DNA from 4 places in the Streptomyces sp. NPDC104371 genome. Region 4 is predicted to be linked to each of the others. Evidence: riboswitches for the same ligand, from Rfam matches in the RefSeq annotation. Region 4 holds a riboswitch; each other region holds the start of a gene.

Region 1 (3,548 bases), on a different contig from region 4:
GCCGACGGTCGAAACGCCGGAAGGCGATCACGTACAACGCCAGTCCGAGCCAGAAGAACACGAGCGCCAGGTGCGCTAGCCACGCCACCTTCAGGGCCGTGGCGAGCACCGCGCCGAGCACCGCGATCCCCTCCGTCGCCACACACCCGAGGAACACCGACCCCGGCATCCGGCGCCCCCAGTGCCGTACGACCGGCAGGGTCAGCCTCAGCCAGAGCGCGATGGCCAGCGCGAGGAGCGCCTCGGCGAGCCACTGTCCGCCCAGCAGGGAGATCCGCGTGCCCAGGACGGTCGTCGCCGCGACCGAGGTGAACGCGGCCGGGGAGCGCGTCTCGGCCAGCCACCGGCCGTGCTCCCGCAGCAGGCGCCGGACGGCATCGGCCGCGAGCCCCAGCCAGGCGGCACAGGCCAGGGCCAGGAGGATGCGGGAGAGGGTCTCGAACCCGGCCAGATGCAGTCCGACCGACACGATGCCGGTCGCCATCACGGCGGCCCCGGCGGCCGGCGGGCGCCGCGCCCACCAGGCACGCAGCGCGGAGGTCCCTGACATGCGCCCGATGCTATGGACGCATCCCCGGCTCGCGTGCGGGGCACGCGCGCGTGGCTGCCAAATCAACCCCACGCGCACGTGCCGTACGGGAGCGGGTGGGGATCAGGCCGGGCGGACCACGCTGTGGATGGCCGAGGTGCCGTCGTAGTAGACCGACTCCTCGCGGACGTACGCACCCGGCTTCGGGGCGTGGATCATCATGCCGTCGCCGATGTAGAGGCCGACGTGGCTGATGTCGTCGTAGAAGAAGATCAGGTCACCGGGCTGGGCGTTGGCGATCGAGACCGTCGTGCCGACCTTCACCTGGTCCCAGGTCGTCCGCGGCAGCGAGACCCCGGCGGCCTTCCAGGAGGCCTGGGTCAGCCCGGAGCAGTCGTAGGAGTCGGGCCCGGTCGCGCCCCACACGTACGGCTTCCCGATCTGGGAGCGGGCGAACGAGAGGGCCTTCTCCGCCTTCGTCGTGGAGGAGGAGCCGGAGCCGGTGGAGCCGGAGCCTGTGGAGCCCGATCCGGCGGAGGAGTCCGAGGAGCCGGACGAGCCCGACGAGGACTGCTTCTCCTGGGCCGCCTTCTCGGCCTCCTCCCGCTGGGCCGCCTGCTGCTTGGCCAGCTCCTGCGCCTTGCGCTGGGCCTCCGCCTGCTTCTTCTTCTCGATCTCCGCGAGCCGCGCCTTCTCCTCCGCGGTGAGCTGGGACAGCACCTTCCGCGCGCTGGAGAGCTTCTGCTGGACCTCCGTCTTGGACGACTTGAGCGTCTTCTGCGCCTCGGTGAGCGTCTGAAGGCTCTTGGTCGCCTCCCGCCGCTTCTTCATCGTCGCGGCCTGCTCGGTGACGTACTGGTCGACCGCCACCTTCTGGCGGCCGGTCAGCCGGTCCGCGAGCTGGGTCTGGTCGAAGTAGGCCTGCGGCGAGTCGGCCAGCAGGAACGTGGCGGTGCCGGGGGACGCGCTCCCGGTGCGGTACTGCGCGGCGGCGAACGAGCCGAGCTGCTCGCGCGCCTCGTTGAGCTTCTGCGTGCGCTGGGCGACCTGGTCGAGGAGCGTGTCCGTGTGCTTGCGCTGCTCGGTCGTCTTCTCCTTGGCCGCGTTGTACTTCTCGGTGGCCGTCCCGGCCTGCCGGTACAGCTCGTCGACCTGCTTCTGCACCTCCTCCATGCTCGGCTTGCGCGGGGCGGGCGCGGCGTTCGCCGTCTGGGAGAGCAGGGCCACGGAGGCGAGAGCGGCCGTCGCGAGGGCGGGGGTGCGTATGCCTGAGGGACGCGGCTTGCGGTGCGGGGCCATGGAGGGCGACTCCTTCCGTGCTCCGCCTACCGAGTTAGCTGTCGGGTTCGGGCGGAGATGTGGAAGGTGTGCCCTACAGCCGTGCCCCGCGGGGCGGTCGGCCGATTCACCCCAAGGTCGGTGTGGGTCCCCGGCTCCGGCTGCCCTGGGGCGCACCGGACTCGGCGGTGGCCGCGTGGCCCGGCGACGTTCGCCGGTGGGGGTCCTGCGGCCCGCCCGGCACGCTAGCCAACTCCTGTGGCGCCTGTGAAGGTTGATGTGCGATATGCCCGATACATTTTCGTGACCTTCATCATGGGAGTCGCTCCGTGCGGTCACTATGAGGGGGCTTATGGAGGCTTGCGGCACTTCTTCGGTATCCATCGGGTGATGCTGGTACGTCGCGTTTGCGCCGCTCCGAGGGGGCGCGCGGAACGTGACCAGGCCTGGCCCGGCGGTGAAGGCGCGCCCGGCTTCGATCTCGAGGGCGGGCTTCCGGGTACCGGCTCCGATTCCGAGGCCCGGCTTCCGAGCAACGGCTCCGATCCCGAGGGCGGACTTCTCAGGGCGGCCCTCGGTTGTCGGTGGGGCGGCCTAGACTCGGAGAGCGATGAGCAGCCTCTTTGACGACAGCTTCCTGGCGGACCTCAAGGCCACTCCGGCCCCCGAGGAAGAGCCCCCGCCGCCCGAGGACGAACACGCTCCGGAGCTGGTCCCGGACGATCTGTTCGGGGGGAAGTTCGACATGCCGCCGGACCGGGACATCTACTACCGCGACGGCGCGCCCCGCCCGCCCATCGACCCGGCGGCGCTGCTGGAGGGGCTGAACGGCAACCAGCGCGCGGCCGTGACGCACGCGGGCTCCCCGCTGCTCATCGTCGCGGGCGCGGGCTCCGGCAAGACCCGCGTGCTCACGCACCGCATCGCCCATCTGCTGGCCGAGCGGAGTGTGCACCCCGGCCAGATCCTCGCGATCACGTTCACCAACAAGGCCGCGGGCGAGATGAAGGAGCGCGTCGAGCAGCTCGTCGGCCCGCGGGCCCACGCGATGTGGGTGATGACCTTCCACAGCGCGTGCGTCCGCATCCTGCGGCGCGAGTCGAAGAAGCTCGGCTTCACGTCCTCGTTCTCGATCTACGACGCGGCCGACAGCAAGCGGCTGATGGCGCTGGTGTGCCGCGATCTGGACCTCGACCCCAAGCAGTTCCCGCCCAAGTCGTTCAGCGCCAAGATCTCCAACCTGAAGAACGAGCTGATCGACGAGGAGGACTTCGCCGCCCAGGCGGCCGACGGCTTCGAGAAGACCCTCGCCCAGGCGTACGCGCTCTACCAGTCCCGGCTGCGCGAGGCGAACGCCCTCGACTTCGACGACCTGATCATGACGACGGTCAACCTGCTGCGCGCCTTCCCGGACGTGGCCGAGCACTACCGCCGCCGCTTCCGCCATGTGCTGGTCGACGAGTACCAGGACACCAACCACGCCCAGTACGCCCTGGTGCGCGAGCTGGTCGGCCCCGCGGCCGGTGACCGGCCCGAAGGCGCGCCGTCCGGTGAGTACGACCTGCCCCCGGCCGAACTGTGCGTCGTGGGCGACGCCGACCAGTCGATCTACGCCTTCCGCGGCGCGACCATCCGCAACATCCTCCAGTTCGAGGAGGACTACGCGGACGCGACGACGATCCTGCTGGAGCAGAACTACCGCTCCACGCAGACGATCCTGAGCGCCGCCAACGCGGTCATC
Region 2 (3,548 bases), on a different contig from region 4:
CGACCTCGACCGTGGGGTTGCCTCGGGAGTCCAGGATTTCCCGGGCTACGACGACGTCGATGGACGGCACGTGCATCTCCTTCTGGGATGTGACGCTTTGGAGTGCGGGGCACTTTGTGGCTAGAGCCTATCCGCCTGCCGGACCCGGCCGACTGACCGACCGTCCCGCGAACAGGTTGACGCTCCATATTGTTTCAGGTCGGAACAAATGGCGGGGCGGGAACGGCAGAAGAACCCCGCTCCGGCGCGTGCGGGGGAACACGCGCCGGAGCGGGGAGCGGGGGTCTCCGGACGGCCTACGTCGAGGTGGCCGCCGGGAGAAGGGAGTTGCGGCCCGGCTGTCCGGCCGTCACTTCAGGTGGAGCTGCTGGCCCGGGTAGATGAGGTCGGCGTCCTCGACGATGTCCTTGTTCAGCTCGAACAGCTTCTGCCAGCCGCCGCGGATGTGCCGCTCGGCGGCGATGGAGCTGAGGGTGTCGCCCCGGACGACCTTGTACTCGCCGTCACCCTTCTTGACCTTCTTGCCGGTCGGGGTGGTCACGGTCTTCCGCGCCGCCGGGCGCTCGGTGGAACGGGAGGCCTTCTGCGCCTCGGCCGAACGGGAGACGGTGCCGCTCTGCGCGCTCTTGGGCGCGGCGGGGGCCGTGCTCTTGGGCGCGACAGGGGCCGTGCTCTTCGGCGCGACAGGGGCGGCGGGGGCCGCGCCACCGTTGTTCGGGGTGCTGGACAGGCCCTTGCCGCAGACCGGCCAGGCGCCCTTGCCCTGGCCCGCGAGGACCTTCTCGGCGACGGCTATCTGCTGCGCCTTGCTCGCCAGGTCGGCGCGCGCGGCGTAGGCGGTGCCGCCGTACGCGGCCCAGGTGGACGTGGCGAACTGGAGGCCGCCGAAGTAGCCGTTGCCGGTGTTGATGGACCAGTTGCCGCCGGACTCGCACTGGGCGACGGCGTCCCACTCGGCCGTGGTGGCGGCGGAGGCGTTGCCGGCCGCCATCAGCGGGGCGGCGACGGCGGCGCCGGTGACACCGGCGAGCGTGATGGCGCGGACGGCCTTGGACGGACGACGGTGCTTGCCCTTGCCGGAAGACAGCATGGTTCGAATCCCCTCACCGACGCCTGCGAGGTGAGCTGTCGGGTTCGGGCCGGTTGAGCTGCCCGGCCGCACCCCCCGAAGGGCGTACGGCTTCACCCCTAGCCGTCCCGGTCAACTCCCGGGCGCGGCACTTACCTTGGGTCCCCCGCTCCTGCCTACGGCGCTTGACGCGACGACTGTTCCCGGGCGGCCGCCGGCAGGATTCGGCGTGGCGACCGTCGGGGCCCGCTGTGGCGAGCGGCCTTGACCGTAAGCAGCCGATCGCCGGAATTTCAAAGACGATCAGGGCTTATGAGACTCATATCTCACTCTCGCCAAAGCGGACATTTGACATCGAAGTAGGGCGTGAACTGGCGTCAGAAACCGGACAGTTCAGTGCTTCTTCGCTGTGCGGCCGTCTTCCAGCGCGAGGCTCTGACCGGGGAGGATGAGGTCGGGGTCGGAGCCGATCGCCTTCTTGTTCACGTCGTACAGCCCGCTCCATCCGCCGTGCAGCTCAAGCGAGTCGGCGATGGCGGACAGCGTGTCGCCGGGACGGACGGTGTACGAGCCGTCCGTGGCGCCGTGCGGGGCAGGGGAGTCGGGCGAGGCGTGCCGCCCGAACCCGTCGCCGCCACGCCCGTTCGCGCCGTGTTCGTCGGCACTGCCGCCGCGGTGGCGCCCGCCGCCGGAGGTGCGGTGCGCGTCCTTGCCCGAAGTGGCGGTCTCCCGCGCCGACTTGCCGGGCTCGGCCTGCTTCGTCGCCTTCTCGGACGGCTCGCCGGACTCCTGTGCGCCGCTCGTCTCGGTGCCCTGCTCGGACGGAACGGTGGTCGGGTCCGAGGACGGGGACGACTCGGGGGAGGACTCGGACGTGGAGGGCGAAGGGGAGGAAGTAGACGGCAACGGGGTCGACTTGGGTGATCCGGGCATGTCGGGCAGACCGGGATCGTTCGCCGCGCCGAAGTCGGAGCCGGAGGTGTGGGGGGAGGACGACGGGTCGTTCGCGACGCCCGTGTCGACCTGGGTCTCACCGGAGTGCTTGGTCAGACCGGCGAGGGGCGCGCAGGACTGCCAGGCGGAGGTCCCCCGGTGGGAGAGGATCCGCTCGGCGACGGCTATCTGCTGCGAGCGGCTGGCCTGGTCCGCGCGGGGCGCGTAGTCGAGGCCGCCGTACTTCTCCCAGGCGGACTGCGTCAACTGCAGGCCGCCGTAGCGGCCGTTGCCGGTGTCCGCGCTCCAGGAGCCGCCGCTCTCGCACTCCGCGACCTGGTCCCAGGTGGTGGCACCGGCCGCGCTCGCACCGGTGGCACCGAGAAGCGGAATCGCGATCGCCGATCCGGTCACACCTGCCGCGACGAGGATCGCGGGGGCCTGGCGGCGGCGACGGTGACGGCCGTTCCCGGGAAGCATACGGTTGCCTTTCGCGCGACAGCAGAGACCACGCGGCAGCCGTGGCGCACCGCCGCGTTACTGCGCGAACGTAGCCGCACTCGAACGCTTGTCACAAGTTCATGCAGCGCGGATCACGTAAATGTCACAGACTTGTCGAAGAGCCAACTCACGCTTCCCGCCCGGGTGTTCGCGGCATTGCGGAGGGTCGTCAGCGGCCCTGTGGCGGAACGGGTGTGAACTCCACGGGGAGCGTGCGCAGTCCGCGCATGATGAGCCCGCCGCGCCGGCGCAGCTCGGCGGGGTCCGCCGCGAGGCGCAGGTCGGGGAGGCGGGTGAGGAGCGTGGCGAGCGCGGCCTGTCCCTCCAGGCGGGCGAGCGGGGCGCCGAGGCAGTAGTGGACGCCGTGCCCGTACCCGAGGTGCTGGTTGTCGCGGCGCGAGAGGTCGAGGAGGTCGGGGTCGGCGAACCGCGCCGGGTCCCGGTCCGCGGCGGCGAGGACGACGAGCACCGGGTCGCCGGGCGCTATGTCCTGCCCGCCGAGGGTGAGCGGCCGGGTGGCGAACCGCCAGGTGGCCAGCTCGACCGGGCCGTCGTAGCGCAGGAGTTCCTCGATGCCGGTCTCCAGGAGGCCGTGTTCCCCGGCGAGGAGCGCCTGCTGGAGGCGGGTGCGCTGCTCGGGGTGGGTGAGGAGGGCGTACGTCCCGTTGCCGATGAGGTTGACGGTGGTCTCGAACCCGGCGAAGAGCAGGATGAAGGCCATCGCGGCGGCCTCGTTCTCGGTGAGGTGCTCGCCGTGGTCGGAGGCGCGGATGAGCCCGGAGATGAGGTCCTCGCCGGGGGCGGGGGTGTCGGACAGGGCGGCGCGCTTGCGGTGGATGAGGTCGGCGAGATAGCCGCGCATCTTCTTGACGGACCGCGCGACCCCGCCCCGCGGTCCCCCGCCGTGCCGGATCATCATCCCGGCCCACTCCCGGAAGTCGTCCTGGTCCTCGCGGGGAACGCCGAGCAGGTCGCAGATGGCGTAGATGGGCAGCGGGAAGGCGAACTCATGGATGAGGTCGGCCTCGCCCTTGCCCGCGAACCC
Region 3 (3,548 bases), on a different contig from region 4:
TGTGCGGACAGGGCGCGCAGGTGTACGACGCGGGCGCGGACCGGCTGCTGTTCTCCGTCACGCTGGACCGGGAGTTGGCCGAGACCGCGCTCGGCAAGATCGAGGCCGAGGTCGGGCAGGTGTGCGCGGCCGTCGACCAGGACGGGGTGGACGGGCTCACGCTCATCGAGCCCGGCTATCTGATGCCGCACCCCACGCTGCCCGCGGTACGGGTCCAACGGCGCGACGATCTGTGGTGCGAGCCGATCAGCAAGGTGCTGCTGCGCCATCACGCCCTGTCGGACGACGAGTTGGCGGCGGTGGCCCGTGAGGCGGTCGGCTCGCTCGCGACGGTCACCATGTCGGGGCCCGGCACGGTCGAACTCCAGCCGTGCGGTGTCACCAAGGCGACGGGGCTCGCGCTGGCGGCCGAGTATCTCGGCCTCGCGCGGGCGTCGACCATCGCCTTCGGCGACATGCCCAATGACATCCCCATGTTCCGCTGGGCGGCGCACGGCGTCGCCATGGCCAACGCCCATCCGGAACTCAAGGCGGTCGCGGACGAGATCACCACGTCGAACGAGGACGACGGCATCGCCGTCGTCCTCGAAAGACTCTTCGCGGCCCGGTAGGACCAGGGGGCCGGTGGGGCCGGTGGGCCCTTGTCGGCCCGGCGGGGCTCAGTACGCGCTGTTGACGTTGTCGATCGAGCCGTACCGCGCGGCGGCGTAGTTGCACGCGGCGGTGATGTTCGCGACCGGGTCGTACGGGTCGAACGCCGTGCCCGCCACGTGGTACGTGCGGAAGGTCGGGTCGATGACCTGGAGGAGGCCCTTGGACGGGATGCCCGCGCGGGCGTTGGAGTCCCAGAGGTTGATGGCCTTCGGGTTGCCCGAGGACTCACGCATCACGTTGCGGTAGATGCCGTCGTACGAACCCGGGATGTTGTGCTGGGACATGATCGACAGCGACTGGCGTATCCAGCTGTCGAGGGTCGTGCCCTGGGTCTTCAGGGTCACGGTCTGGGTGGGCTCGGGAGCGGCGAAGGCGCTGGTGGCGCCCACGACGGGGAGGGCGAGAGCGGCGGCGCCGGCTCCCACGAGACCGAGAGTGCGGGTGAGACGGGAGGCCTTGGAGCCACGGTCCCGACGGCGTGCGGGCAGGGCGAAAGCGGGCATGTCGTATTCCTCTCCTACGCCTACGAGGTGAGCTGTCGGGTTCGGGCGGGGAGGTGCCCGGCCGTGTCCTCGTACGAGGCACGGCTTCACCCCGAGCCGGTCCGGCGCGATGTCCGGTCCGGCGACTTACCTGGGTCCCCCGCTCCTGCCTGCATGGGGTCGATGGGATCTCGGGCGGTGGCAGGATTCGGCGTCCGCTCGAGTGAGGGGAACGTATGCGGAAGCGCATGTCCGAAACAAGGCCGAACGTCATGATCAGGTCTAAATGACCTTGACATGGGGGAATGGTGGTAATGATCCAATTTGCTGAGCGTGAATCAACTTGCCGTTCGCGAACGGGAGTTTGGCGACTGGCTCGAACCACCTGACCCGGCGGACGCGTGACCTATTTCACTTACAGCATCTTGATCTCACATCGGTAACTAAGGGATATATAGGGCTAATTCGGGCGAAATTGGAGCGTTCTGTGCGTCCAGGGGGAGGTGATAGAGGGTGATTTGCCCTGTTTGTCCTCAAGAGGTGACCTACGAAATCCGGACACGCGGAGACGGCACGCGAAGGCGTCACCGACTTCGCGAGGCGCTCATCATTTGTGCCGATATGTACCTGTTTGGGTAACCTGATCATGGACGCACCGTTCGTGATCCGATACCGCCCGGCCTGGAAGAGCGGGCGCTCGCGGTGATCGAAACGTGACCGGATACGCTGACTTGAGTGTGGCGGCGACAGATCGACAGGCTCCATGAGCCGGTCGACCGGCAGCGTCATCGACCACGTGACCATTCTTGAGACCCACCGTGTGACCGGCAGCAGACAGGAGACCCCACGTGACCGTCGTCGGGCCGTTCGGGCTGAGCATGCGGGACCAGGCTCTGGAAGCCGATGTCCAGGCCGGGCTGACCGCTGTCGAGGAAGGGCTGCTCGACGCCACCAAGAGCGAGGTCCCGTTCATCACGGAGGCCGCGCAGCATCTGGTGCGCGCGGGCGGGAAGCGGTTCCGGCCGCTGCTCGTGATGCTCGCGGCGCAGTTCGGTGACCCGTACGCGCCCGGGATCGTGCCCTCCGCCGTGGTCGTGGAGCTGACCCACCTGGCCACGCTCTACCACGACGACGTGATGGACGAGGCCGAGGTGCGGCGCGGGGTCGACAGCGCCAACACCCGCTGGGGCAACGCGCTCGCGGTCCTCACCGGTGACTTCCTCTTCGCCAGGGCGTCGCACACCCTGGCCGACCTCGGCCCGGAGGCGGTCCGTATCCAGGCCGAGGCCTTCGAGCGGCTGGTCACGGGCCAGATCCTGGAGACCGCGGGCCCCCGGGACGGCCGCGACCCGGTGGAGCACTACCTCGACGTCCTCAGTGGCAAGACCGGTTCGCTGGTGGCCGTGGCCTGCCGGTTCGGCGCCATGATGTCGGGCGCCGACGAGACCGTCGTGGACGTGCTGACGCAGTACGGCGAGCGGCTCGGCGTGGCGTTCCAGTTGGCCGACGACGTCCTGGACATCGCCTCGGACTCGCACGAGTCCGGCAAGACGCCCGGGACGGATCTGCGGGAGGGCGTCCCCACCCTGCCCGTCCTGCATCTGCGCGAGCGCGCGGAGCGCCTGGGGCTGCCCGAGGACATCGCGCTGCGCGAGCTGCTGGAGTCGGACCTGACCGACGACGCCCGCCACGCCGAAGCCCTCGCCCGCCTCCGCGTCCACCCGGCGCTGGAGCAGGCCCGCCGCGACACGCTCCGCTACGCGAAGGAGGCGCGGGCGGCCCTGAGCCCGCTGCCCGAGTGCGGCGCGAAGGCCGCCCTGACGCACCTGTGCGACGCGGTGGTGCACCGGGCGGGCTGACCAGCCTCCGGGCCGAGCCCACGCCCGGCACCTCCGTCACCGACCCGTCACGCCTTCCAGGGAAGCGCGCGGCGGGTCACGCGTTTGTCGTCCCCGTCGAGCGGGAGTCCCCCACGTCCCCTACGGGTCGGAAGAGAAGCCGTACTGCCGTGTCATACCCCAGGATTAGGCGGAGTTGGGCCCGCGGTCTGACGCTTCCCCGCGGCGGATTTGGTCAGATGAGAGACACCACCTCACAGGAGTTCGGGTGACAATGGCGGCGCAGGGGTGGACGAGTGCACAGGAGACAGGCCGCCGCCGACGACGGAGGTAAGGCAGACATGGCACCGTACGAATCCGACGAGAGCACACCCGCCGGGGAAGCCGGGAACGCACACGGCGTGCGTCGCAAGGCCGCGCGGTACGTCGTTCCGGTCGCGGTGGTGGGAGTGGCCGCGGCGACCATCGGGCTCGCCCCGGCGTTCGCGGGATCCGGCGACCCCGACCTGCCGAAGATCAGCGCGCAGCAGCTCATCGAGAAGATCGCCAAGTCGGACACCCAGCAGATGTCCGG
Region 4 (3,548 bases):
GAGGCCGGCCGGGTCGCCGCTGTCGGCGGCACCGGACGCCGTGGTGTCGCGGGGGTCGCACATGTCGGTCGTCCTTGTCCGGGCCGGTGGGTAGCGGGTGCCGAGGATGCGCCCCCATGCTTCCGCTGTGCGGCACCCCTCGGTCGGAGACTGTAATCAACCGACCGGAAGGCGATCGCCCGAGCCCCGTCCGGATCCCCGCCCCCGACCACTGGAGCGCGACCCCATGGCCCACCCCTACGTTCTGTTGTCCGCCGCCGTCTCGCTCGACGGCTTCCTGGACGACACCGGACCCGAGCGGCTTCTGCTGTCCGGGCCGGAGGACTTCGACCGGGTCGACGAGGTACGGGCGGACAGCGACGCGATCCTCGTCGGCGCGGGCACGCTGCGCAGCGACAACCCGCGCCTGCTGGTCGCCTCCGCCGAGCGGCGCGCGGCCCGGATCGCCGCCGGGCGCCCGGAACACCCGCTGAAGGTCACCGTCAGCGCGTCCGGCGACCTCGACCCCGCGGCCCGGTTCTGGCACACGGGCGGCGCGAAGATCGTCTATACGACGGACGAGGGCGCCCGGCGACTGCGGGAGGTGCTGCCGACGGACGTGGAGGTGACCTCGCTCGGCCCCGCCGTGGAGTGGGCGGCTGTGCTCGCGCACCTCGGGGACGTCAAGGGCGTACGGCGGTTGATGGTCGAGGGCGGCGGGCGCGTGCATACGCGGTTGCTCCAGCAGGGGCTCGCGGACGAGCTGCGGCTGGCGGTGGCGCCGCTGTTCGTGGGCGAGGCGGACGCGCCGCGGATGTTCGGGCCCGGGGCGTACCCGCCGGGCCGGATGCGGCTGCTGGAGACCCGGCCGGTCGGGGACGTCGTCCTGCTGCGGTACGTCCCCACGGCGCCCGGCACCGGGAGATCGGCCGCCGCCGCCGACCGGCGATGGCTGCGGACGGCCTGCGAACTGGCCGCGCAGTGCCCGCCCTCCCGTACGGCCTTCAGCGTCGGCGCGGTGATCGTCGCGGCCGACGGCACGGAGCTGGCGCGGGCGCACTCCCGGGAGGGCGGCGACCCCGTCGTCCACGCCGAGGAGGCGGCGCTGGCGAAGCTCGACCCGGCGGACCCCCGGCTGGCCACCGCCACGGTGTACAGCAGCCTGGAGCCGTGCACCCGCCGCGCCTCCCGGCCCGCGCCCTGCGCCCGGCTGATCCTCGACGCCGGGGTACGACGGGTGGTCACCGCATGGCGCGAGCCGGACACGTTCGTCGCGTCGGCCGACGGGAGCGGGGCGCTCACGGCCCAGGGGGTCGACGTGGTGCTCCTGCCGGAGTGCGAGCGGCGGGCGAAGGCCCCGAACGCCCATCTGCTCTCCCCGCCCGACCGCTCCTGACCTGGCCCCGGCGCTTCCCGGACCGGGTGAAACAGCAGGTGAGAGTGGGGAAGCGAGATCCGTGCACGAGGTACCCCGCGGATGACGTACACTTGAATCACCGACGCGGGGTGGAGCAGCTCGGTAGCTCGCTGGGCTCATAACCCAGAGGTCGCAGGTTCAAATCCTGTCCCCGCTACTGATCACCGAGGGCCGGAATCCGAAAGGGTTCCGGCCCTCGGTGCGTTCGCCCCCTCATACCCTCGCCTTGATCACTAGCAGTCACGTTGCGTAAGTGAACGGAATCGCTCCGCACAGCAACTGACGCCCCGTCAGGCTCATGAGACGGGTGACACGTGGTCAACTCGCCCTACTTCCACCGCTCATGAGGCGAAAGTCCTGGCCGATGGGATCGATGATCCGGCCGAGCAACTTGGAATACGGCCCTCGCGTCTATTAACGTTCGATAACGCAGCGCGGTCGTCCCAGCCGTCACCCGAGGCGGCTCCGTGCGCGTGTGCCGAATCCCGTAAGGGAACCGGGGAACCACCACTTTGGGGTGAATCGGGCGGATGCCGCCGTGGCAGCACGGCAGGCACAGAACCCGTAGGAGACCTTCCTGCTCCGAACCCGTCAGCTAACCCGGTAGGCGAGACGGAAGGAAAGGAGTGCGCCCGCGTGGCGTCCAACCGGTCTGCCCAGAACACGTCGTTCGCCCCCGAGGACACCCAGCCGTACGGCTTCGCGGCCCGCGACGACGAGGGCCCCTGGGAAGAGTGGAGTCCTTCGGAGGAGTCCGTCCGTCCCGTCCGCGGCAGGCACCGCGTCGGCAAGCAGCGCGGCGGCGGCCTCGCGCGCAGCTCCACCGTTCTCGGCGTCGGCGTCATAGCCGCCGTCGGCGCGGGCGGCATGGCCACCGCGCAGACCGGCAAGCCGCCGGTGTCGATCTCCCTGCCGGACATGCCCTCGTCCCTGCCCGACATCTCCTCGGTCACGGACTCCGCCAAGTCGCTCATCGGCCAGGACGACGACACCCCCGAGGCCGCCGCCACCCCCCTCAGCGACGTCGGCCTGACCAGCGCCGCCTCGGGCAGCGCGGACGCGGGCGAGGCGCTGCGCGCCCGGATCATGCAGCAGGCCGAGTCCCAGCAGGACCAGGTCGACCAGGCCGCCGCGCGTGCCGAGCAGGAGGCCGCCGCGAAGCAGGCCGCCGAGGCCGCGACCAAGGCGCAGGACGAAGCGAAGGCCAAGGCCGCCGCCGAGAAGAAGAAGGCCGAGGAGGCCAAGAAGAAGGCGGAGGAAGAGGCCCGCAAGAAGGCCGAGGAGGAGCGCCTGGCCAAGCTGGCCAAGCAGTACTCCCTGCCCACCTCCTCGTACACGCTGACCTCCCACTTCGGCGACGCCGGCAGCATGTGGTCCTCCGGCCACCACACCGGCCTCGACTTCGCCGCCCCCACGGGCACGCTCCTCAAGGCGATCCACACGGGCACCGTCACCGAGGCCGGCTGGGCCGGGGCGTACGGCTACCGCACGGTCCTCACCCTCGAGGACGGCACCGAGCTGTGGTACTGCCACCAGTCCTCGATCAGCGTCAGCGTCGGGCAGAAGGTCAGCACCGGCGATGTCATCGGGCGCGTGGGCGCGACCGGCAACGTCACCGGTCCGCATCTGCACCTCGAGGTCCACACGGGCGGCGGCGACGCGATCGACCCGCTGGCGTGGCTGCAGAACAAGGGCATCAACCCCTGAGCACCGGGCCCCGCGCCCGCACGCCCGCCCACCTCTGATCCCCGGCGGTCCTGACGGCTACCCCCCGACGTCAGGGCTGCCGGTCACGCGTTCCCGCACCGACACCGCGCCCGCCCGCCGCGTTTACGGGAACTTTGCCCCACACCGGAAGTGATCACTCCGAAGCGGGCGTTGACTACGGTCATGACTTCTCTTCGCAAGCTCGGCTCCTCCGACCTCGAGGTCTTCCCGCTCTCGCTCGGCGGCAACGTCTTCGGCTGGACCGCCGACGAGGCGCAGTCCTTCGCGGTGCTCGACGCGTACACCGCGGCGGGCGGCAACTTCATCGACACGGCCGACATGTACTCGGCCTGGGCCGACGGCAACCAGGGCGGCGAGTCCGAGACCGTCATCGGCGACTGGACGAAGGCGCGCGGCAACCGCTCCGATGTCGTCATCGCCACCA

The links. Region 4 has a riboswitch for cyclic di-AMP ahead of ACZ60T_RS19330 (M23 family metallopeptidase). Riboswitches for the same ligand answer to the same signal wherever they lie in the genome.
Region 1: another riboswitch for cyclic di-AMP. It lies ahead of ACZ60T_RS10050 (C40 family peptidase); the one in region 4 lies ahead of ACZ60T_RS19330 (M23 family metallopeptidase).
Region 2: another riboswitch for cyclic di-AMP. It lies ahead of ACZ60T_RS29790 (transglycosylase family protein); the one in region 4 lies ahead of ACZ60T_RS19330 (M23 family metallopeptidase).
Region 3: another riboswitch for cyclic di-AMP. It lies ahead of ACZ60T_RS30955 (transglycosylase SLT domain-containing protein); the one in region 4 lies ahead of ACZ60T_RS19330 (M23 family metallopeptidase).

What each region holds. Positions count from the first base shown of each region.
Region 1 covers NZ_JBVJNF010000002.1:936,542-940,089, reverse strand. Annotated here, with positions in the region: gene ACZ60T_RS10055 (tellurite resistance/C4-dicarboxylate transporter family protein) at 1-550, opposite strand, end outside; gene ACZ60T_RS10050 (C40 family peptidase) at 653-1,828, opposite strand; cyclic di-AMP (ydaO/yuaA leader) riboswitch at 1,837-2,005, opposite strand; gene pcrA (DNA helicase PcrA) at 2,418-3,548, shown strand, end outside.
Region 2 covers NZ_JBVJNF010000012.1:102,972-106,519, forward strand. Annotated here, with positions in the region: gene eno (phosphopyruvate hydratase) at 1-70, opposite strand, end outside; gene ACZ60T_RS29790 (transglycosylase family protein) at 350-1,090, opposite strand; cyclic di-AMP (ydaO/yuaA leader) riboswitch at 1,096-1,263, opposite strand; gene ACZ60T_RS29795 (transglycosylase family protein) at 1,463-2,482, opposite strand; gene ACZ60T_RS29800 (cytochrome P450 family protein) at 2,673-3,548, opposite strand, start outside.
Region 3 covers NZ_JBVJNF010000013.1:130,636-134,183, forward strand. Annotated here, with positions in the region: gene ACZ60T_RS30950 (HAD family hydrolase) at 1-611, shown strand, start outside; gene ACZ60T_RS30955 (transglycosylase SLT domain-containing protein) at 660-1,157, opposite strand; cyclic di-AMP (ydaO/yuaA leader) riboswitch at 1,162-1,328, opposite strand; gene ACZ60T_RS30960 (polyprenyl synthetase family protein) at 1,985-2,995, shown strand; gene ACZ60T_RS30965 (LolA family protein) at 3,316-3,548, shown strand, end outside.
Region 4 covers NZ_JBVJNF010000006.1:15,555-19,102, reverse strand. Annotated here, with positions in the region: gene ACZ60T_RS19345 (GTP cyclohydrolase II) at 1-63, opposite strand, end outside; gene ACZ60T_RS19340 (dihydrofolate reductase family protein) at 227-1,375, shown strand; tRNA gene ACZ60T_RS19335 (tRNA-Met) at 1,480-1,553, shown strand; cyclic di-AMP (ydaO/yuaA leader) riboswitch at 1,863-2,021, shown strand; gene ACZ60T_RS19330 (M23 family metallopeptidase) at 2,033-3,103, shown strand; gene ACZ60T_RS19325 (aldo/keto reductase) at 3,287-3,548, shown strand, end outside.